4 regions of the Nocardia sp. NPDC003693 genome follow, and region 3 is predicted to be linked to each of the others. Evidence: riboswitches for the same ligand, from Rfam matches in the RefSeq annotation. Region 3 holds a riboswitch; each other region holds the start of a gene.

Region 1 (5,701 bases), on a different contig from region 3:
TTCTCGCGGACCGTCATGTTGCCGAACACCCGGCCGTTCTGGAACGTGCGGGCGATACCGGCGTTCGCGGCCGCCTCCGGCTTTCCGGGCCGAATGCGCTTGCCGTGCACCAGAATCTCGCCCGAATCCGGCGCGAGCACCCCCGAGATCAGATTGACCGTCGTCGACTTACCCGAGCCGTTGGGCCCGATGATCGACACGAACTCCCCCGGCGCGACGGTGATGTCCAGGCCGTCCACGGCCCGCACGCCACCGAACGCCCGGCGCAGGCCGCCAACGGCCAGCACCGGTTCGATCGACTTCGCCTCGGATACACCGTGTTCGGCCGCATCGGCCGCCGGTGCGACCGGGTCGCTCTGGGGCGCGGCCGGTTGGGCTTCGCCCCGCGCGACCGGTTCGGTCTCAGCTCGTGACCTTGACACGTTCCCTCCTCACCAGAATTCCCTGCGGCCGGAACCGCACGACCAGCAGCAACACCACGCCGTAGAGCACGATGCGCAGTTCGGGGGCCAGTCGCAGCGCCTCGGGCACCCCGATCAGCACCACCGCGCCCAGGACCGCGCCGTACGGCGAGGCCGTGCCGCCGAGCACCAGAATCGTCACCACCAGCAGCGACATCGGCAGGTTGAAGACGGTCGGATCGATGTAGGAGTACTGGTGCGCCAGCAGCGCGCCGCCGATCCCCGAGAAGAACGCGGCGATGGCGAAGGCCAGCGCCTTGTAGTCGCGCACCGGCACCCCGGCCGAGCGCGCCGCCACCTCGTCCGCGCCGATGGCCCGGATCGCGGTGCCCAGCCGGGAGCGCTGCACCGCGAGCATGACCGCCAGCGTGATGGCCAGCACCACCAGTTCGAGCCGGAATATCTCGGTGTGCGTGGTGAATTCGATGCCGAAGAGCTCCGGCGCCGGAATCCCGAAGATGCCGTAGCTGCCCCGCGTCACCGGCTCCCAGTTGCGGATCAGCGCGACCGTGACGATGCCGATGCCGAGCGTGGCGATGGCCACGTAGTGCCCGCCCAGCCGCCACAGCGGCGCGGCCAGCACCGAGGACACCACCGCGGCGACGATGCCCGCGAGGATGATGGCGGGCAGGAACGACCAGCCGTGCGAGACCGTCAGCACCGCCGAGGTGTACGCGCCGATCGCGATCGGCCCGGCCTGCCCGATGGCGAGCTGCCCGGCCGAACCCGCGACCAGCGTCATGGAGACCGCGATGATCGCGTAGGCCAGGATCTGCGTGCCCACCGAGATGCCGTAGTCGTCGGACACGACCGGAATCACCAGTCCCGCAACGGCGAACGCGATGAGCGCGTGCCACCACCGCACCCGCAACTGCCGCCCGGTTCCCAGGAAGGTCCCGGTCAGCGGCTCGGATTCGATGGCGGGCGGGCGGGCCAGCAGACCGCCGGGCCGCAGCACCAGGAACACGACCAGCAGGCCGAAGGTGATCAGATCGCGGTAGCCGTCCCCGAAGGTGTAGATGCCGAAGGCCTCCACCAGCCCGAGGATGAAACCGCCGACCACCGCGCCCGGAATCGAGCCGAGGCCGCCGATCGTGGCGGCGACGAAACCGGTCATGCCGACGATGCCGCCGCTGGTCGGGGAGATGTTGGAGTTGTAGAGACCGACGAAGATGCCCGCCAGCCCGCCGAGCCCCGAGGCGATGGCGAAGGCCAGCGACTGGATCCGCCCGACCCCGATCCCCATCTGCGCCGCGGCGTCCGGATCCTGGGCGGTGGCGCGAATGGCCAGCCCGTACCGGCTGTACCGCAGGAAGCTCCACAGTCCCGCCATCACCGTGATGGTGATGGCGAACATGACCACGTCCGAGGTGCCGAACCAGATGCCGCCCACCTGAAAGTTGTTGGTGGGCAGCACCTGCGGGAAGGGCCGGGTGTCGGGGCCGAAGATCAGCGCCACCACGTTCTCGAGAATCAGGCCCACCGCCACCGTGGCCAGCAGCGCCGCGATGGCCGGGGCCCGGCGCAACGGCCGCACCGCCAGCACATCGATCGCCACGCCCAGCAGCGCCGTGGTGCCGACCACCAGCACGAGAGCGAGCCACAGCGGCAGCCCCTGCTCGGCGATCAGCCACCAGCCCAGCACCGACCCGAACGCGAAGATCGCGCCGTGCGCGAAATTGATGACGTTGCTGACCCCGAAGATCAGGGTGATGCCCACGGCGATGAGTGCGTACGCATTGCCGTGGACCAGACCCGCTATGAGCGTGTCGAACATGGCGCTACTTGTTGCCGGTCGGCACGAAGGCGCCGTTCTTCAGGATCAGCTCGATCGGCTTCACGCCGTTCGGGCGCCGGGTCTGCTGATCGAAAGCGAAAGTGCCCAAGCCGATTCCGTCGAAGTCCTTGACCTCGCGCAGGCCCTTCAGGATGCCCTCGCGGGTGGCGCCGCCGTGCTTGGCCGCCTTCACCAGGACGTTGATCGCGTCGTAGGCGTACACGTTGAAGTCGCCCGGGTCGACGTTGAACTTGGCGCGGAACTTCTTCACGAAGTCCACGACCTTGGGGTTGGTGTCCGCGGCGGTGAAGACGCCGTTCACGATGTCACCCTCGGCCGCGGCGCCCGCCAGTGAGATGAACTGCGGGGTGTTCTGGCCGCCGAAGAACTGGCCGGTGTAGCCCACGTCGCGCAGCTGCTTGACGATGAGCGCGCCGTCCGGGCCGTAGCCCAGGTGCACGAACGCCTCCGGGTTCGCGTCCCGGCCCTTGATCAGCACCGGGCGGAAGTCCTGCGAGTCCGGCAGGATCGGCGAGGAGTAGACGATCTCCACGCCCTTCTCCTTGGCGGACTGCTCGAAGAACTTGAATGCCTGCTTGCCCCAGTCGGTTTCGAGATACACGACCGAGACCTTCTTGGCCTTCGCGGACACCCACTGGGCATTGCGCTCCTGGAAGACATCCAGGGTGATCGACGGGCTCCACGAGTAGTCACCGCCCTTGGTGAAGTCCACCGCGGAGTTGGTGAAGCCGTACTGCACCAGCTTGCCGCGGTTGTACACCGGCGACGCCGCGATGGAGGCCGGGGACGAGAAGTCGCCCAGCTCGGCGATGATGGACTCGTCACCGACGAACTTGGTCGCGATGGGCACGGTCTGCTTCGGGTCGGATTGCGAGTCCTCCCACTTCAATTCGACCTTCTTGCCGTCGATCCCGCCCGCGGCGTTGACCTCCTCCAGGGCCAGATCGAAGCCCTGCTGCCACAGCCGGCCGTACTCCGCCGACGGGCCCGACTTCGGCCCCGATACACCGAAATACACGGTGCCGCTGTCACTCTCGGAAGAACCGCCGCACGCCGATACCAGCCCGGCCACCAGGGCCGCCGATGCGATGCCCACCACTACCCGGAGACGACGCGACCCGGACCATTGCTTACTCATCTGATTCCTCTGAACTCACCGGCACACACCGGCCACAACGCGCTTGTGCTGCCCGGCGGGCAGCACCTGGTCGTCACCCGGGGCACCCCACCGCCGCGCGAGGGTTGCCGATCAGCGAGCCGGGGCTCGTCACTGCTGATACTCGTGACCGTGCGCGCAACGCTAGTGACGGGTCCGTTCCGTCAACAGCGTTCGAATCAGCCTGAAGCCAAAAGGAAGTCGATCCCGGGGCGCGAAGTCCGGCCGCGCGAGCTCAGTTGCGCGCGGCCAGGTGCGCGGCGAGCCAGGCCGGGAACTCGGTGAGATCGCTCAGCACCACGTCCGCGCCCTCGGCCGAAAGCTCCTCGCCCGTATACGGTCCGGTGGTCACCGCGACCGCCAGCGCCCCGGCGACCTTCGCCCCGCGCACATCGCCCAGATGATCGCCGACGTAGACCGACGCCCCGCGCTCGCGCAGCGCAGTCCCCTTCTCCTCGGCCCAGACATCGCCGACGACGTCGTCCACCGGCAACCCGAGATGGTCGAGATGCAGGCGCGCGAGCGATTCCTTCTTGGCCGTGATGACCAGGGTGCGCCCACCGGCGCGATGCACCGCCGTGAGCGCGTCGAGCACGCCCGGCAACCGATCGGCGCGCGTGATCGCGAGGTCGGGGTACAGCTCGCGATAGCGGGCCACGACCCCCGGCACCTGGTCCGGCGGGAACCACTCGGCCGCCTCGATGGCCAGCGGCGGTCCCAGCCTCGACACCGCAAGCTCCGAATCGATGCGCACCCCGGTCTCGGCGGCCACCGCGTCCCAGACCGCGGCGATGCCCGGACGCGAGTCGATCAGCGTCATATCCAGGTCGAACCCGACGACGAGTCCGGACCCGGCTGCGGGGTGCTCTGCTGGGGCCACCCTCCGACCTTACGGTTCGACCGGACGGCGGCGGCCGCGGCCCCGGCCGGGCGACCGGGGTTCGCCCGGTCCGCGACGAAGCCGGGAATTCGGTTGCCGCCCCGAACTAGGCTCGAGGCCATGCCCAACGATCAGCGATCCCTGTTCTGCAGTGTCGAGCTCGGCGCCCGCATCGAGGGGGTGGAGAGCGAGCTGATCAGCGCGGGCAGCGCGGCGGCGCGGGCGCGACCGGGCGCGGACAGCGGCTTCCTGGTGCCGCTCGCGGGTGGGGTGGCGTCCTTCGCCGAACCGGGATCGCCGCTGAACAAGGTGGCCGGGCTGGGTTTCGGCGGGGTGCCGGGCGCGGACGAGCTCGACGCCGTCGAGAAGCTCTACGCGGAGCGCGAAGCCCCGGTGCAGGTCGAACTCGCGCATCTGGCCGATCCGGCCGTCGGGGATCTGCTCACCGGCCGCGGCTACCGGCTCGCCGGCTTCGAGAATGTGCTCGGCATCGATCTGCGCGGGGTCGCCGCGGCCGTCACGCCGCCGGAGATCACCGTAAGGCCCAGTGGCGACGACGAATTCGATACCTGGCTGGACATCATCGCCGACGGATTCGCCCAGCCCGACACCCAGGGCGTCGCCTCGCACGAGGAATTCCCGCGCGAGATCATCGCCCGGGCCATGCGCGACCTCACCGGCGCGGCCGGGGTCCAGCGCTATGTCGCGCTGTACAACGGGCAGCTCGCCGGCGCGGCCAGCCTGCGCATCTCGCACGGCGTCGCCCAGCTCACCGGCGCGGCCACCCTGCTCGCGCACCGCCGCAAGGGCATTCAGTCCACGCTGCTCGTCAACCGTCTCACCATGGCCGCCGCGGCGGGCTGTGAGATCGCGGTCATCACCACCCAGCCCGGATCCAAATCCCAGCAGAACGCCCAGAACCGCGGGTTCGATCTGCTGTACACGCGCGCGATTCTGGTGAAGGCGCCGTAGGGCGGAGCGCTTCGGAGACGCGAAAGTTGTTTTCTGGAAGGACATTCGGAGCACCTGTCCGATGACAGGTGGCCGGTTCACTCGTTCGTGAACCGGCCACCCATCGGCCACACCGGCCGGCCGGCCGGGTCCGCGGGTCCCGATCGCGGGGTCAGCGCGACCGGTCCCGGTCTACGCGCGAAACCCGGTGGGCGTCAGCCGATCACCCCGCCGGCGCGTAGCCCAGCGGCCGCGTCGAGAAAGCACCGCGGCCGTGCGTGCGGCTGCGCAGTCGCGTCGCGTACCCGAATATCTCGGCCAGCGGCGCGATCGCCGTGACGGCCACCGTGCCGCCGTGCACCACCGAATCGGTGACCCGGCCGCGGCGGGCCGCGATATCGCCGAGCACCGCGCCGATGTCGTCCTCGGGCGCGGTGACCGTCAGCTCGACCGTC
Region 2 (5,701 bases), on a different contig from region 3:
GACGGCCGAAGACGTGGACCTCGACGGCCTTGTTCTCCTTGAGGCCGTCGTAGACGTTCGGCGGGATCTCGGTCGGCAGCAGTTCGTCGCCGGTCTTGGCGAGCACGCGCGCGACGTCGAGGGCGACGTTGCCGACGCCCAGGACCGCGACCTTCTCCGCGTGCAGCGGCCATTCGCGGGGCACGTCCGGGTGGCCGTCGTACCAGGAGACGAAGTCGGCCGCGCCGAAGCTGCCGTCCAGGTCGATGCCCGGGATCTCGAGCGCGCGGTCGGCGTTGGCGCCGGTGGAGAAGATGACCGCGTCGTAGAACGTGCGCAGGTCTTCCAGGGTGATGTCGACGCCGTAGTCGATGTTGCCGAGCAGGCGGACCTGCGGCTTGTCCAGGACCTTGTGCAGGGCGGTGATGATGCCCTTGATGCGCGGATGATCGGGCGCGACGCCGTAGCGGATCAGACCGAACGGCGCGGGCATGCGCTCGTACAGGTCGATGCTCACCCCGTCGAAACCGGCGGGGGTATCGGACTTCATCAGCGCGTCGGCGGCGTAGATTCCGGCCGGGCCCGCGCCCACGATCGCAATGCGAAGCGGGCGGGTCGCTGCATCGGTTCCCGCAAGCTGTTCGGTCATTCTTCGCGCACCCTTTGGTCGAAAACTATCTTGCCGTCAAGTCTCAGCCGTCGTTCTTAGCTTAGGCTAAGTTGACGCCCTGGCTTCGAGTGAACCACCCTACGGGCCCCGAAGCTGCAGCGTTGCTGCTCTGTACTGCGATTCCCGGCCTCGCGGGGGAATTGTGCCGATTCTATCGGTGGTATGGACCACCCCCCGCGCCGGTGCGGTCAACTGTGGGCATGCTCTCCCCGGGCGCGGTCCGGTGTCGCCGCCGGGACACCCGCCCCGAGCAGGCATGATCAAGGTCATGAGCGAGGACGCGGACCAGCCCGAACGTATCGATCAGCGTGAGTCCAGAACCATGCTGCCGTTCCTGATCGCCATCGGCGTCACGGTCGTGGTGATCATCGGCATCGTGGTCTCGGCCCTGCTGTCGCCGGCTGAGAAGAATGTCACAGACGCGAACCGGCTGGCGAAGTCCGCGCGCAACTTCATCGAATCCCGCAGCGGCACCGACGCGCTGGACCCCTCGACCGCGTGCCCGGGCTTCGACGAACAGCGCTCGCCGCTGCGGACCGAGACGGGCGAAAAGGCCGGGAAATCAACGCTTGTCAAGCTGACCGATCCGAATATCCAGGGCGACCGCGCCACCGCGCAGGTGACCTGGCGCGCCGACGACCGCGATTCCACCTCGACCTGGACTTTCACCAAGACCGATGGGGCGTGGCTGGTGTGCAATTCCTGACCGCCCGCACGGTTTGACAGTGAGGCCCCATGTCGGTCAATCTCAACCCAGGTCATGAGTATCAGCGCCAAGCCCCGGCTGGCTGGTCGGCAACCCTCCTCCGCGGTGGGGTGCTCCGGGTGACGACCTGGCCGCGCATCGGGCAACGGTGCGGCAAGTGCGGATTCACAGGAGGTTCGAAGTGAGCTACGCGGGTGACATCACGCCGAAGCAGGCGTGGGAACTGTTGCGCGACAATCCGGATGCGGTGCTGGTCGATGTGCGCACCGAAGCCGAATGGCGATTCGTCGGCGTCCCCGACACCAGCGGCATCGGCCGCCCGACGGCGTTGATCGAATGGGTCGACACCAGCGGCGCGCGCAATGCCCGGTTCGTCGATCAGCTCCGCGAGGTGCTGGCCGACCGGGCCGCGGACTCGGACGCGCCGGTGATCTTCATCTGTCGCTCCGGGCAGCGTTCCATCGGCGCGGCGACCGCCGCGACCGCGCTCGGGCTCGCTCCGTCGTTCAATGTGCTCGAGGGTTTCGAGGGCGCGCTCGACGCGCAGGGACACCGCGGCGTCGAAGGCTGGCGCGCGGACGGACTTCCGTGGAGGCAGTCATGATCACCGGTGGCGCGTTCGACAAGCCGCTGCCCGAGGGCGTCGGCCCCGCCACGCTCAGTGTGCGAGGTGGCCTGCGGCGCTCGGGTTTCGAGGAGACCTCCGAGGCGCTGTACCTGTCCTCCGGTTTCGTCTACGAGAGCGCCGAGGCCGCCGAGGCGTCCTTCACCGGCGACATCGAGCACTTCGTGTACTCGCGCTACGGCAACCCGACGGTCGCCATGTTCGAGGACAGGCTGGCCCTGATCGACGGCGCCGAAGCGGCTTTCGCGACCGCCAGCGGCATGTCCGCGGTGTTCACCGCGCTGGCCGCGCTGCTGGGCAACGGTGACCGGCTGGTCGCCGCGCGCAGCCTGTTCGGCTCGTGCTTCGTGGTGGCCAACGAGATCCTGCCGCGCTGGGGCGTGGAGACCGTCTTCGTGGACGGCGAGGATCTGGACCAGTGGACCGAGGCGCTGTCGGTGCCCACCCAGGCCGTGTTCTTCGAGACCCCGTCCAACCCGATGCAGTCCCTGGTGGACGTGCGCGCGGTGGTCGATCTGGCGCACGCCGCCGGCGCGAAGGTGGTGCTGGACAACGTCTTCGCGACCCCGCTGCTGCAGCGCGGCTTCGATCTCGGCGCCGACGTGCTCGTCTACTCGGGCACCAAGCACATCGACGGCCAGGGCCGGGTGCTCGGCGGCGCGATCCTGGGCTCGCACGAGTACATCGACGGCCCGGTGAAAAACCTTATGCGCCATACCGGTCCGGCGCTGAGCCCGTTCAACGCCTGGACGCTGCTCAAGGGTCTCGAGACCATGCCGCTGCGGGTGCGCCAGTCCAACGACTCGGCGCTGCGCATCGCGCAGTTCCTGGAACAGCATCCGGCCGTGGCGTGGGTGAAGTACCCGTTCCTGACCTCGCACCCGCAGTACGACCTGGCTCGGGCGCAGATGTCCGGCGGCGGCACCGTGGTGACCTTCGAGTTGACCGCGCCCGAGGCCGAGGCCAAGAAGCGGGCGTTCGAGGTGCTCAACGGGCTGCGGATCATCGACATCTCGAACAACCTCGGTGACGCCAAGACCTTGATCACGCATCCGGCGACGACGACGCATCGGGCTATGGGCCCGGAGGGTCGCGCGGCCATCGGTATCACCGACGGGGTGGTGCGCATCTCGATCGGGCTGGAGGACGTGGAGGATCTGATCGCGGATCTGGATCGCGCGCTGAGCTGACCCTGCTCGAGTAGCGGGCCGAGGGCCGGAACCGTCAGGTTCCGGCCCTCTTGTCGTTTCCGGGCCGCTCTCCCGGTGTTTCCCGAGCTCCGGGGCCGTCCGCGGTCCAAGTATTGACAGCATACTGTCAAACATGACAGGATACTGTCATGACCACGAAGACAGTGCACCTGGCCGTTTACGACACCTTCGCCGATTGGGAGGTCGGGCACGCCACCGCGCACATCAACCGCACGCTGTGGCACCGCGAACCCGGCGCCTGGCAGATCCGCACGGTCGGTCCGACCACCGACCCGGTGACCTCCATGGGCGGACTGCGCGTCACGCCCGACCTCGCGCTCGCGGATCTGACCCCGGCCGAGAGCGAGATGCTGATCCTGCCCGGTTCGGAGACCTGGGAGCGCGGTGACCTGACGGCCTTCGGCGCGAAGGCGCGCGAGTTCCTGGCGGCGGGCGTGCCGGTCGCGGCCATCTGCGGCGCGACCTGGGGCATGGCGGTCGAAGGGCTGCTGGACGAGCGCAAGCACACCAGCAACGCGGCGGAATACCTTGCCATGACCGAGTATTCGGGCGGCAAGGGCTTCGTCTACGAGCCGGCCGTCATCGACGCCGACCTCATCACCGCGAGCGGCATCACCCCGGTCGACTTCGCGCACGCCATCTTCGCGCGGCTCGGCCTGTTCGAACCGCAGGTGCTCGAGGCCTGGCACCGGCTCTACGGCCACAATGATCCGGCCGGCTTCTTCGCGCTGGCCGACTACGAGGAGAGCCGCGCGGCGGCCGCCACCACCTAGGGGAAACCCTCCGTCCGACGGGAACAGCAATGACGCGCTCCGAACAGGAACTGTTCAGTACGGCGGCCATCACCTCGTTCAAGCTCAACGGCCAATTCCTCGCCATCGCCGAGGAATTGGCCGCCCCGGCGGGGCTCACCGCCGCCTGGTGGCAGGTGCTCGGCGCGGTGCTGCCGGATCCGCTGCCGGTGGCGGGCATCGCGCGCGCGATGGGCATCACGCGCCAGAGCGTGCAGCGGATAGCGGATCTGCTGGTGGACAGGGGTTTCGCCGAATACCGGCCGAATCCGCTGCACCGGCGGGCCAAACTCGTGGCCATCACCCCGGCCGGTCACGAGGCGGTGCGCCGGATTCACCCGCAGCACGCCGACATCTCCGCGCGGATGGCCGCGCACCTGGGGGCCGAGCGTTTCGCCGAGATCGTCGACGCGCTCACCACGCTGTCGGCGGCACTGGACGCGCTCGACGCCGAACGGCCGGTCGCGACGAGCTAGGGGCGATGCCCGGACTGGTTGCCGCGCAACAGCTTCGCGGATCCGGGCGGACCGGCTGCGGCGTCGCGGCGATATCCGGCGGGTCGGACCGGCGCCGGAACCACGGGCGCGGCCGAACCCTCAGGCGTCGAAGGGCGCCTTGGTCTTGCCGATCAGGTCGGCGACCGAGTGCAGGATGGCGGTGGGCCGGTACGGGTACTGCTCCACCGTCGAGTGGGTGGAGATGCCGGTGGTCACCAGGATCGTGCGCAGCCCGGCCTCCAGGCCGGAGATGATGTCGGTGTCCATGCGGTCGCCGATCATGAGCGTGGACTGCGAGTGCGCGTCGATGCGGCGCAGCGCCGAGCGCATCATCAGCGGGTTGGGTTTGCCCACGTAGTACGGCTCCTTGCCGGTGGCGCGGGTGATCAGGGCGGCGACCGACCCGGTCGCGGGCAGGATGCCCTCGCGCGAGGGTCCGGTGGCATCGGGATTGGTGGCGATGAAGCGCGCGCCCGCCGAGATGAGGCGGATGGCGGTGGTGATGGCCTCGAAGGAGTACGTCCGCGTCTCGCCGAGCACCACGTAGTCCGGGTCGCTGTCGGTGAGCACGTAGCCGATCTCGTGCAGCGCGGTGGTGAGCCCGGATTCGCCTACGACATAGGCGGTTCCGTTGGGGCGCTGGTCGTTGAGGAAGGTCGCGGTCGCAAGCGCGGAGGTCCAGATGGACTCGATGGGGATCTCCAGGCCGGTGTGCCGGAGCCGGGCCTGCAGGTCGCGCGCGGTGTAGATCGAGTTGTTGGTGAGCACCAGGAAGGGAATGTCGTTGGCGCGCAACTCGGCCAGGAACTCGTCCGCACCGGGCACCATGTGGTTCTCGTGCACCAGCACGCCGTCCATGTCCGTCAGGTACGAGAGGATCGGCTCTTCGGTGGAGGTCACGGGTCCGAGTCTAATTTGCCCCCGCGTAGCTGCGCCCGTGCGCGGCCCTTTTTGTCTCGTTCTTCACGTTCGCCGCCCGCTGTGCGATATTTCGGCAGGCCGTGGCGCGCGCCGCCGCGCGGATCGGTCGCGGTGGGCGAATCGCCAGGTGCGGCGACCGGAATACGGGCGCTGACCGCGCCGGTTGCAGACCTCGGGTGCGACCCCCGGCACACCGGGGCCCGGGGCGGAACTATGGTGCGAAGTAAGCCGTTCGGCACGACGCGTCCATCGCGTCCCGGGCGGCCGGCAGCGGGAGGTTGGCCCGCACAACGAGCGCAAC
Region 3 (5,701 bases):
GGGGAGCTGTGGGCAGCCGGCGGGCATCCGAACACGGTCTTCCGCACCACCTTCGGCGAACTCGTGCGCATCACCGCCGGGCTGGCCATCGACGTGGACTGACCGCGATCACCGCATCGTGCATTCGGGACAAACCGAACGACTCAATTTCGGACCGTGCGGAATATCCGGCGGCTCGACAACGTAGGTTCGGAAGGTGACCGATTCTCCGACGCCCGGCGCCGAGCTCCACGTGCCCGACGACCTGAGCGGCATCACCGCCCAGCAGTATCGCGCCGCCATGCGGCACTACCCCGCGGGCGTCACCATCGTCACCCTGAACTCCGACGGCGGGCCGGTCGGCTTCACCGCGACCTCGTTCGCCTCGCTCTCGGCCCAGCCGCCGCTCATCTCGTTCAACATCGCGGCCACCTCGTCGAGCATCGCCGCCATGACCAAGGCCGAATCGTTCGTCGTGCACTTCCTCGGCGAGCACCAGAAGCACCTCGCGCAGCGCTTCAGCCGGACCGCGGAGGAACGCTTCACCGACCGGTCGCTGTGGACGACGCTCGAGACGAGCGAACCGGTGCTGCACGGCACCCCGATCTGGGTGCGCGCCACCGTGCACCAGCTCATTCCGATCGGGGACCACACCCTGGTCATCGGATTGGTGACGCGGGTACACGACAACACCGAGGACGCGCCCGCGGTCGGGCCGCTGGTGTATTACGACGGCGCGTATCACCGCGCGGAGATCGCGGACTGATTCGCAGCGTGGAGGGTCAGGTCGCCGACGCCGCGGTGCCCACGCCCAGCGCCGCGAGAATCCCCGCGCTCAACTGCTCCAGCCGATCTCGCACCCGCGGCCGGCGCAACAGCTCCACCGCCCGCGCGGCCATCATCGCCAGCAGCACCATCTCGATCGCGGCGATGACGGATTCGATCGCGCCGAGCGCCAGGGTGTTCGCGAAGGTCACCTTGGTGAGGAACTGCGGCAGCACGGCGAGATAGAAAAGGCCGACCTTCGGGTTCAGCACGCAGGACAGCAAACCGGCGGCGAATGCCGAGCGAACCGAGGCGGCGCGCCCCTGCGGCGCCGCGCCCGTGAGCTCCGACTCCGCCTCCCGCCGGGCCCGCCGATGCGCGAGCAGCGCCCGAACCCCGAGGTATACGAGGTAGATTCCGCCGATCACCTTGAGCACGCGATAGGCGGTGGCGGACTGCTCCAGCAGCGCCGCGACACCCGCCGCGACCACCAGCGCCCAGACGATGCCGCCCGCCGCCGACCCCGCGGCCGCCGCGATCGCCGGACGCGGGCCGGCCATGGCGTAGCGCAGCACCAGGAAGGTGTCGGGACCGGGAGTCAGGGCCAGCAGCACGCACAGCCCGATGAAGCTCAGCAGCAGAGCGGGATTCACTCACCCATGGCAGCGCATCACCGAGGTGGATGCAAGGGAATACCGCCATGGGTGAGCGGGAAGACCGCCGCCCCGCCCTGATGAAACGGGGTCAACGGCCTTCCGGGCGTCCGGAATTCAGATTCGCGCGCCGAACTCCGTGCCCAGTTCGCGGAACACGTCGGTGTTCAGGGAGAAGGCGAGGCGGGCCTCGTCCAGGACGCGCTCGACCTCGCCGGCGGCCAGCGGCAGCGCGTCCAGATTCGCCCGGTACTCGCGCTTGAACGCGGCCGGATTGGCGATCTCGTCGAAGACGTAGAACCGCACGCCGTCGCCCTTCTTCGGCAGGTTCCACAGCTTCTCGGCGGTGCCGCGAATGACCTGGCCGCCCGAGAGATCGCCCAGGTAGCGGGTGTAGTGGTGCACCACGTAGCCAGCGGGCCAGGTCCGCGCGCATTCGCGCACCCGGGCCGCGTAGGCGGCGGTGGCGGGCAGCGCGGTCAGCTCGTCACGCCAGTTCGGTCCGCCGAGGTGGGCCAGATCGGTCTCCAGCGCGGCCAGGCGCGCCAGCTCGGGGCGGATGAACGGGCCCGCGGCGGGGTCCGAAGCCAGTGCGGCCGTGTCTTTTTCGAGTGCCTCGTAAACGAACCACAGCTGCGAGGTGTAGCGGTAGAACGCCTCCACGCCCAGCTGACCGGTGAGCAGGTCACGCATGAACGTGGAATGCTCCGCCTCGGCGTGCTGCTGCTCGGTCGCGGTGCGGATGAGCGTCGAGAACGGTGTGCTGGTCTCCAACATGATCGAGCATCCTCGCTTCAACTCCCAGGGCGCACTACTTTGGCTACCCTAACTTCAAAATCGACTGTACGGGTCAGCAACGTTCTCGCGATTCGACCTTTCCGCCCCAGCCCATCCAACTTTCGGATGATTTTCCGGAAGGGGTTGACAATGCCGCCGATCGTCTGCAAGCCTTCTCAATCAGGTCATGAGTACCAGCGCAAAGCCCTGGCTAGCTGGTCGGCAACCCTCCTCCGCGGTGGGGTGCTCCAGGTGACGACCGGGCCGCCGCCCGACCGGGCGCGGCAAGCGCGGACTCTCGATCATTCCTTTCTCTGATCGCGCGTCCCTTGCCCCGATGGGATTTCGTGATGACTGCTTTCGCCGACCGCAGCTGTGCCCCCCTCGCCACCGTCTCCGGTTGCGACCTGCGCGTTCCCCTCGTCCAGGGTGGCGAGATCGACTACGCCAACTTCGACTACGCCGCCAGCGCACCGGCACTGGCGCAGGTCACCGACCGGGTCGCGGCGCTGCTGCCGTACTACGCCAGCGTGCACCGCGGCGCGGGCTACGCCTCGCGCGTGTCCACCGACTGCTACGAGGCCGCGCGCGGTTCGGTCGCCCGCTTCCTGAACGCCGCCGACGACCAGGTCACGGTGTTCACCCGCAACACCACCGACGCGCTGAACCTGCTCGCGGCCTGCGTGCCCGGGGACACCGTCGTGCTGGACGTGGAACACCACGCCAACTTCCTGCCGTGGACCCGGCACGGCCGCCGGGTGGTGCCGGTCGCGGACACCATCGAGGAGACCGTTCAGCGGGTGGTCGCCGAACTGTGCGCCAAACCCGCCGCGCTGCTGGCGATCACGGGCGCGTCCAACGTGACCGGCGAGCTGCTCCCGCTGGAGCGGCTGGCGTGGATCGCGCACCAGTGCGGGACCCGCATCCTGGTGGACGCCGCGCAGCTCGCCCCGCACCGGCGAATCGATCTGCGCGCCACGGGCATCGACTACCTCGCCTTCTCCGGGCACAAGGCGTACGCGCCCTTCGGCTCGGGCGTGCTGGTCGGCCGCCGCGACTGGCTCGACGCGGCCGAGCCCTACCTGGCCGGCGGCGGCGCCGTGCGCTCGGTGACCCCGGACCGCGTGGAATGGGCGCCCGCCCCGCAGCGCCACGAGGCCGGGTCGCCGAACGTCCTGGGCGTGGCGGCGCTCGCCGCGGCCTGCGACACCCTCGCCGGACTCGACGAGACCGAGGTACTCGAGCACGAGCGGTACCTCACGCAGCGGCTGCGCTACGGATTGACGACCGTTCCCGGCGTGCACTTCCTGCGGGTGTGGCGGGACAGCACCGACGCGGTCGGCATCGTCGCGTTCACCGTGGACGGTTTCGAACCCGGGCAGGTCGCGGCGTATCTGTCGGCCGAGCACGGCATCGGGGTGCGTGACGGACGCTTCTGCGCGCATCCGCTGCTCGCCCGGCTCGGCGTGGACGCGGCACTGCGGGCCAGCATCGGCCTGGGCACCACCGCCGCGGATGTCGATCGCCTCGTGGACGCGATATCCACACTCGTCCACAAGGGTCCGGGCTGGGACTATGCCAAGACCGACGGCCACTGGAACCCCTCTCCCGAAACCCGCCCGTTCGCCGCCACCGACGCGGGTGCGGCCCCCTGCGGGTTCTGACGTCCCGGCGTTCGCGGTCGCATCGAATCGGATTCGATGCGACCGCGGTACCGCACGTGAGACACGGCCACCGGGAACAGGACCCGATCGAGATCGCGGGTGCTCCGCGCCCCGATCCGCCGGCGGTCGCGCTACGGCACCAGGTATCGCGCCGCGAGTTCCTCCACCACCGGGTCGTCGTCGCCCACGGCGTTCAGCAGATCGAGATCGTCCTGCACGGACAGCTGCCGGCCGTCTTCCTGCTCGATGTCGGGCGGCCCGTCCTCCGCCAACTGCCGGATCAGCTTGGCCCGCACCCGCTCTCGCAATGAATCGCTCATAGCGAGAGCATGCCCCGGCAGTCGGCTCTCATTCCCCCGGCACGCCGCCGGGGTGCGGTACTCGATGCCCGCCTCGGGCGGAACTCGATGCCAACTGGAATACGGTGCAACGCCGAGTTATCCACAGCTGTGCACAACCTGCCGACCGGCACTGAGCGCACGAAATGCCCGATAGCTCCCGTTCAGGAGGCGATGCGCCGGCGAATCATCCACAGGTGCACGGTCCGCCACGACCCGTCACACCGGAGCGAGCCACGTCCCCCACGGGGTGTTGCGCAGCACGGTGAAAGCGAAGAGCAGCACGAGGACCACCCACAGCGCGGAGCGCGGCAGCACCTTGGGTAGTCGGGGCCTCGGGTCGCCGCGCCAGGCGCGAACCAGCCACACACTCCAGAAGACGAGGAACCCGAGCAGCAGCGGGACGATCAGCACATTGCTCTGGATCGCGTCGAGCACCCGGCCGTCGGTCAGATTGTGCAGCCCGCGCAGCCCGCCGCAGCCGGGGCACCAATATCCGGTGAGCTCCTGGAAAGGACATAGCCCCCACGACCCCTCCACGTGCGGGTCGCGAAAGTGCAAGGCCGCGAACCCCGCCGCCACCCCGCCGCCCACGAGCAACGGAAGACCCACGCCCCACCGATTGGGGCGGGTCCTGGATTCGAATCCGAGAGCGGTGTCCACGAGCATCAACGTTAGCGGCGCCCTCCGGGGCCTGCCAGGTCACCGCCGACTTCGCACCCCCGGTCACCGGAAATCGGTGCGCGGGAGATCGATCGAACCCCGGACCACCGCCGGACGATGACGAACATCGGCTCCACTCGCTGCCGAACGGTCGGTGTCGGAGAGTTCGCGCCGCCGCAGTCTCCCCGGTCGAGCAGACTCGCGCTGTGCCCCGCGTGGTCGGCCCGGCGCGGGCCAGGTAGACCGGCGTGGGTCGTCAGCGCAGCGGCACGCGGGTGCTGACCGGTGCGGTGAGCGCCCCGGCGAGCATGTCCACGATTTCTCCCCAGGCATTCACATCCCCCGCGGCGATCCGCCCGGCCTCGACCGCGCGCTCGTGATCGGCGAGCAGCGCGAACAGCGCCGTCGACAGCGCGCGCAACCGCCGCACGCGCAGGCGCGGGGTCAGCTCCGGGAGCGCACCGTCCAAGCGCTGCATGATGACTCGCACCGACGTGCGCGCCTCGCTCTCCAGATTGCTCGCGTCGGTGACGGCCGGGTGGGTGTGCACCTGTTCCAGGAAGCGCGCGTAGTGATTGATCCCGTGCCGCTCCCCGAGTTCGAACATGGGGATGACCAGGGCCTCGAGCAGCTCGTGCACCCCCACCTCGGTGCCCGAACCCGCCTGTTCCGCAAGCAGTTCCAGCCGCCGCACCTCGAGGGTTCCCATCCGCAGCTCGACCACCGCTTCGATGAGCCCGTCCCGCGACCCGAAGTGATACTGGATCGCCGAATTGTTCCGCTGCCCGGCCGCCGCGGCGATGTCGCGCAGCGGCACGCTCTGCCCGCGCTCCGCGATCAGCTGTTCCGCCGCGAGGATGAT
Region 4 (5,701 bases), on a different contig from region 3:
GAGGCGACCTACGGTCAGTACTCCGGCCTGGGCTTCGGCCTGCACAACGACGTCATCGCGCCGTACCTGCTGGAACTGGCGAACGACGAGCAGAAGGCGCGCTGGCTGCCCGGCTTCTGCACCGGCGAGATCATCACCGCCATCGCCATGACCGAACCGGGCACCGGCTCGGACCTGCAGGGCATCAAGACCCGCGCGGTCAAGGACGGCGATGACTGGATCTTGAACGGGTCCAAGACCTTCATCACCAACGGCATCAACGCCGACATCGTGATCGTGGTCGCGCAGACCGATCCGGCCAAGGGTGCCATGGGCTTCTCCCTGCTGGTCGTCGAGCGCGGCATGCCCGGATTCGAGCGCGGCCGCAACCTCGACAAGATCGGCCTCAAGGCCCAGGACACCGCCGAGCTCTCCTTCCAGGACGTGCGGGTGCCCGGCAAGAACCTGCTCGGCACCGAGGGTCAGGGTTTCGTGCACCTCATGCAGAACCTGCCCCAGGAGCGCCTGTCCATCGCCGTGATGGCCGCCGCCGCCATGGAGGGTTCGCTGCAGGGCACCATCCAGTACGTCCGCGATCGCAAGGCGTTCGGCAAGCCGATCGGCGCGCAGCAGAACACCCGTTTCGTGCTGGCCGAGCTGGCCACCAAGACGACCGCCGTCCGCGTCTTCGTCGACCGCTGCATCGAGCTCCTGAACGCCGGGAAGCTGACGGTCGAGGAAGCCGCCATGGCCAAGTACTGGAGCACCGAGGAGCAGCTCGACCTGATCACGAAGTGCCTGCAGCTGCACGGCGGCTACGGCTACATGCGTGAGTACCCGATCGCCAAGGCCTACATGGACGCGCGCGTGCAGACGATCTACGGCGGCACCACCGAGATCATGAAGGAGATCATCGGCCGCGGTCTGAAACTGACCTGATCCCGGCCGATGTCGCGGGGCCGCGCGGGTGTTTCCCGCGCGGCCCCGCGTGGCGTCGACGGGGGAGCGGCCGGGCGGGGAGGTGCGCCGGCGCAGGTCCGGGCCACTTCTCCCGGGCCGGAATCTCTACAGACCGAGTGGTCTCATTTAGGCGACAGTACTGAGCAGCTAACTGATAGCGAATTAGCATGGCGTGTGGGGTCGGGTCCTACCCGATGGAGACACGCAATGCGAACAACCCGAGAGATTCTCAGGAACGCACTGGCCGTCGGCATGGCTGCCGCCGGTTTCGGAGCCGCCATCGCGCTTGCCCCGGCGATCGCGCCCTCCGCGCACGCCGACGCCGACTACGGCGGCGGGTGCGTGCTCTACGACGGCGATCGCGCGGCGACCATCGATTCCTTGAGATTCAGATGCGGCCCGGGGCAGCTCGAGGCGCTGTACCGCGACGCACCGCAGGGCGCGGTGCCCATGGGCGTCAAGAACGGGTGGGTCGCCGAGCCGGCCGACATGCAGGTGTGGTCCCCGGCGCTGTGGATCGGCAAGACCTTCTTCACCGGACCCGACGGCGGCTACCTGCTCAACCGCGTCACCGGCGCGGGTGTCGAGGTCTACCAAGCGGACGTGTACCGGGGCCCCTCGGTCGTGGACGGCGGGCCGACCTGGGTCCTGAACTACCGCCCCTCACCCACCCCGCAACTGTGGGACGAGATCCGCGAAGTCACCCCGGGCGTGTGGTTCGGCTACTCCTATTGGCGTGACGGTCGCGACGCACAGCTGTTGAGTTTCATCCTCACCTGACCCCACCCCGGCTTGCGATCACCGCGCACGTAACTCTCGTGGCGGGGGAGTGTCCCTTGATAGACGTGGACTCCGTTGTCCACGAAAGGGATTCAATGACAGCCCCGCTTCACGTCAGTGCCGCCGCGCGCGGCGAGCCCGGCCGGTCCCGGGCCCTGGCCCGGATTCTCGACGGTGCCGGCCGAGGACGCGGCGCCGGGATTCGCCACGACTCGGGAGCGTGCGCGTGAGCTCGCCGCCCGATACCGAACCCGCCCTCTGGGCGCCCACCGGCCGGACCGTCGGAGCCGTCTGCGCGGTAGGAATTCTCGTGGTCGGGCAGCTGTATGTCGTTCTGCCCGTGCTGAACCGGCTCGCGCAGGACTGGGAGACCTCCAGATCCGCGGTGACCTGGACCACCACGGCCTTCGGATTGGCCTACGGCGCGGGCTTTCTGGTGACGGGTCCGCTGTCGGATCGGTTCGGGCGGCGGCCGGTCATCGTGGGCGGCCTGCTCGCCACGGTGGTCAGCTCGCTGATCGTCGCGGCCGCGCCCGGGCTCGGTGCGGGGCTGACGGCCCGGGTGCTACAGGGTCTGACCGCGTCGTTCTTCGCCCCGGCGGCCTTCGCGTACCTGTCCGAACGCATTGCCCCCGAACGCAGGATCTTCGCGCTGACCTGCTTGACCAGCTCGTTCCTCGCCGCCGGGGTGGTGGCGCAGGTGCTGGCGCAGCTGGTGGGCAACGCCTGGGGCTGGCACGCGATCTTCTTCACCGGCGCGGTCGCGTTCGCGCTGTCGGCGGGACTGCTGTGGTTCGTGCTGGGTGCGAATCCGGCGGCGAGGGAGCCGGTGCGGCGGTCCGCCGACGGCATCGGCGACACGCTGCGAACGGTTTTCGCACCCTTCGGCACGCTGCTGCGACGCTTCCGGCTGGTGCTGCTGTACGTCAGCTGCCTGGCGGTGCTCGGCTCGTTCGTCGGCATCTACACCGGAATCCAGCTCGCGCCGCCGGACGGCGTCGGCGCGAGCAACGGCGCGCTACTGGCGTTGCGCGCCAGCGCGATTCCCGCCATGATCGCGGTCCCGCTGCTGGCCGGTCGGCTGGGCGCCATCGCGCCGGAGACCCGGGTGATCGGCGCGCTCGGCATCGCCGGGTTCGCGGCGGCGGTGACCGCCGTACCGTTCGGGGGCATCTGGGTCGCGGCCTGGCTGCTGGTGTTCGTGGCGGCCATCGCGGTGGCGGCGCCCGCCGCGGTGCAAGCCATCGCGGCGCAGGCGGGCGCGGCACGGGGCGCGGCCACCGCGCTCTACACCTTCGCGCTGTTCCTGGGTGCCAGCCTGGGGCCGCAGCTGGCGAATCTCGTTGCGCACCGGGGGTATTCGTGGGTCGCGCTGGTGATCGCGACCCTGGCGCTGGCGGGCGCCGCACTGGCCTACGCCTCGACCCGGGTGGGGGCGGTCGCCGTCCGGAATTGATTTCGACCACGCTGGTTTGAATCATTGTTGGTAATACGCAGTGCCACATAAGTTTTCGAACACGGTCATGAGTTCCAGCGACAAGCCCCGGCTTGCTGGGCGGCAACCCTCCAGTGGCGGCGGGGTGCTCCGGGTGACGACCGGATGGCGGCGAACGCGTCGCCATAAGCGTCTTCGCTCTCGGAGGAAAACAATGTCTGTAGCCCAACTCTCTTCGGCGACCCCGGAATCCGCGACCCTGAACCTCCGCGAGGTGGTACTGGTGGCGGACCGATTCCGGGGTCTCGCGGAGGACGACCGGGCATTCACGGTCTCCGGTTTGGTGGCCGTGCTGCGGAGCGGGGGATTGCGGGAGGCGGCCGAGCCGCTCACCGTCCGGATCGGGCAGGGGATCACCCGGCACGACCTGGACTACATCGAGCACGTGGCGGCCATTCACGCGCCCGCCGGGCTCCGGGTGATCGACACGGTCGCCGAACCGGCGCCGCGGCATCAGGTGCACAAGTACCAGAACTCGAATGTGTTGCTGGCGAACCTGGTTCAGGAATCGGCGACCGAGTTCAGCGCCGATCTGCGCATCCACGGCGACAACGAGCTGCTGCTGGATCATCAGACCGGCGAGCACGTGCAGGGGATCGTCATCGTGGAGGCGGTGCGCCAGCTGTTCCTCGGGGCGTTCGAGCTCGAGTACGGCCGGCGCTGGCCCGAGCAGCACTTCTACATCGTCTGGAACAGCATCGAACTGAACTTCACCTCGTTCCTGTTCCCGCTGCCCGGCACGCTGCACGCGGTGCTCACCCCGATCTCGATCGAGGATCCCGGCAAGCTGGAATTCTCGATCGAGGTGCAGGTGCGCCAGGCCGGGAACAACGTCGCCGACGCCCGGATCGGGTACGCGGCGCTGCCCAACGAGCGCATCACCCGCATCGAACGGCACAAGGCCGCCAAGGCCATCGCCGCGCACCTGAACGAGGTCGCGTGAGCGCCGTCGCGCCGGTGCGCGCGGCGGCGTTCTTCGACGTCGATGAAACCCTCATCACCGTCAAGAGCATGTTCACCTTCCTGCGCTTCTGGCTCGCCGAGCACGGTGACGACGGGAGCCGCTACGCGCGTATCTCCGGCGAGATCAAGGAGCGCGCGGCCGCGGGCGTGCCGCGCGAGGAGGTGAACCGGCACTACTACCGCGCCTATCGTGGGGTGCCGGGCGCGGAACTGGCCGAGGCGGGGCAGCGCTGGTTCGCCGAGTTCGAGGCCGGTGGCGCGGCGTACTACACCGATGCCGTGCAAGCGCTTGCCGCACACAGGGATTCGGGTGCGGTCACCGTACTGCTGTCCGGGTCGTTCGCGGCGGCCATCGCCCCGGTCGCCGCGGCGCTGGGCGCGGACCGGCTCATCGCCACCACCCCGGTGATCGATGATCACGGGCTGCTGACCGGGGAGGTGCTGCGGCCCATGATCGGTGCGGCCAAGGCGGACGCGGTCTCGGAGTTCCTGCGCGAGAACGGAATCGAGTTCGAGAACACCTTCGGGTACGGCGATCACGCCAGCGATCTGCCGTTCCTGTCGGCCGTGGCGCACCCCGGTTTCCGCGGGTCGGATCCGGTCCTGCTGGAACGGGCGGGCACGCACGGCTGGATTCATCTGAGCGATCGGGTCAGCGCGGCGATCGGTGCGCCCGGTCGCGTGCTGTCCGAGCAGGAAGCGGTATCGGTATGGTGAACAAGATCTACGAGCTGACCCCGACCACCCAGGGTCCGCTGTACCCCCCGAGTGAAGTGCTGGACGCCGCGGGCGATTTCATCGTTGTCGGCTTCCTCAACGACGCGGGGCCGGACGGTTCGGTGACCAGGCGGTGGGGGCGGGCGATCGTGGCCGCCGACACCCCCGTGCCCAAGTTCGGCGCAGCCGCGCCGTACACGATCGTGCGCGAACTGGACGCGGAGCTGTCGCGTGCGGACGCGGAGAGCGTGCTCTACACGCTGCCGCTTCCGTTGCCCGCCAACAACTATCCGATCGTGTTCGCGCCCGATCAGCGTCCGGACGCGGAATCGGTCCGGCGCCCGAGCTACGCGTTCCACGAGACGCCGATCCCGGACCTGCGACCGGAGGACGGGCGCAAGCTCACCACCCCGATCACCCTCGAGCAGTGGCTGCGCGCTCGCGGGACCGTCGAGGTGAGTGTGAGCGCGGACGGCCATCACGGTGAGTTCCGGTTCGAGTTCACCGACCTGATCCCGGATTCGCTCTACACCGTGATGTCCCTGCGGGCAAAGGATCTGGACCCGGACGCACCCACCAGGCCGGGCCCGCTCGGCGTGCCGAACGTCTTCGTCACCGATGCCGCCGGCGCGGGTTCGTACCGCGCGACACTGCCGAATCCGTTCCCGGATCCGGAGTCCCCGGGCGCGAACCGCGTCATCAGCGTCGTGGTGCTCTGGCAGAGCTACCAGCAGAACTACGGCGGGGCCATCGGCCACTTCGGCCTGGGCGGGGACATCCACGCGCAGTTGAAGCTGCCCACGCCCA

The links. Region 3 has a riboswitch for S-adenosylmethionine ahead of ACWDOP_RS25385 (aminotransferase class V-fold PLP-dependent enzyme). Riboswitches for the same ligand answer to the same signal wherever they lie in the genome.
Region 1: another riboswitch for S-adenosylmethionine. It lies ahead of ACWDOP_RS10610 (ABC transporter substrate-binding protein); the one in region 3 lies ahead of ACWDOP_RS25385 (aminotransferase class V-fold PLP-dependent enzyme).
Region 2: another riboswitch for S-adenosylmethionine. It lies ahead of ACWDOP_RS28185 (rhodanese-like domain-containing protein); the one in region 3 lies ahead of ACWDOP_RS25385 (aminotransferase class V-fold PLP-dependent enzyme).
Region 4: another riboswitch for S-adenosylmethionine. It lies ahead of ACWDOP_RS08410 (AfsA-related hotdog domain-containing protein); the one in region 3 lies ahead of ACWDOP_RS25385 (aminotransferase class V-fold PLP-dependent enzyme).

Annotation. Positions count from the first base shown of each region.
Region 1 is NZ_JBSFNO010000006.1:243,260-248,960, forward strand. Features, by position in the region: gene ACWDOP_RS10600 (ABC transporter ATP-binding protein) at 1-422, opposite strand, end outside; gene ACWDOP_RS10605 (ABC transporter permease) at 403-2,238, opposite strand; gene ACWDOP_RS10610 (ABC transporter substrate-binding protein) at 2,243-3,397, opposite strand; SAM riboswitch class IV at 3,432-3,547, opposite strand; gene ACWDOP_RS10615 (HAD family hydrolase) at 3,651-4,295, opposite strand; gene ACWDOP_RS10620 (GNAT family N-acetyltransferase) at 4,437-5,267, shown strand; gene ACWDOP_RS10625 (elongation factor G) at 5,470-5,701, opposite strand, start outside.
Region 2 is NZ_JBSFNO010000031.1:95-5,795, forward strand. Features, by position in the region: partial or broken gene ACWDOP_RS28175 (FAD-dependent oxidoreductase) at 1-628, opposite strand, end outside; gene ACWDOP_RS28180 (Rv0361 family membrane protein) at 918-1,355, shown strand; SAM riboswitch class IV at 1,406-1,521, shown strand; gene ACWDOP_RS28185 (rhodanese-like domain-containing protein) at 1,537-1,959, shown strand; gene ACWDOP_RS28190 (O-succinylhomoserine sulfhydrylase) at 1,956-3,170, shown strand; gene ACWDOP_RS28195 (type 1 glutamine amidotransferase family protein) at 3,320-3,964, shown strand; gene ACWDOP_RS28200 (MarR family winged helix-turn-helix transcriptional regulator) at 3,994-4,458, shown strand; gene ACWDOP_RS28205 (HAD-IIA family hydrolase) at 4,579-5,379, opposite strand.
Region 3 is NZ_JBSFNO010000025.1:88,832-94,532, forward strand. Features, by position in the region: gene ACWDOP_RS25365 (YbaK/EbsC family protein) at 1-102, shown strand, start outside; gene ACWDOP_RS25370 (flavin reductase family protein) at 281-745, shown strand; gene ACWDOP_RS25375 (LysE family translocator) at 762-1,397, opposite strand; gene ACWDOP_RS25380 (biliverdin-producing heme oxygenase) at 1,515-2,174, opposite strand; SAM riboswitch class IV at 2,358-2,471, shown strand; gene ACWDOP_RS25385 (aminotransferase class V-fold PLP-dependent enzyme) at 2,525-3,838, shown strand; gene ACWDOP_RS25390 (hypothetical protein) at 3,970-4,158, opposite strand; gene ACWDOP_RS25395 (DUF2752 domain-containing protein) at 4,396-4,839, opposite strand; gene ACWDOP_RS25400 (TetR family transcriptional regulator) at 5,096-5,701, opposite strand, start outside.
Region 4 is NZ_JBSFNO010000005.1:51,087-56,787, forward strand. Features, by position in the region: gene ACWDOP_RS08395 (acyl-CoA dehydrogenase family protein) at 1-918, shown strand, start outside; gene ACWDOP_RS08400 (hypothetical protein) at 1,147-1,719, shown strand; gene ACWDOP_RS08405 (MFS transporter) at 1,946-3,175, shown strand; SAM riboswitch class IV at 3,239-3,352, shown strand; gene ACWDOP_RS08410 (AfsA-related hotdog domain-containing protein) at 3,369-4,157, shown strand; gene ACWDOP_RS08415 (HAD family hydrolase) at 4,154-4,894, shown strand; gene ACWDOP_RS08420 (hypothetical protein) at 4,888-5,701, shown strand, end outside.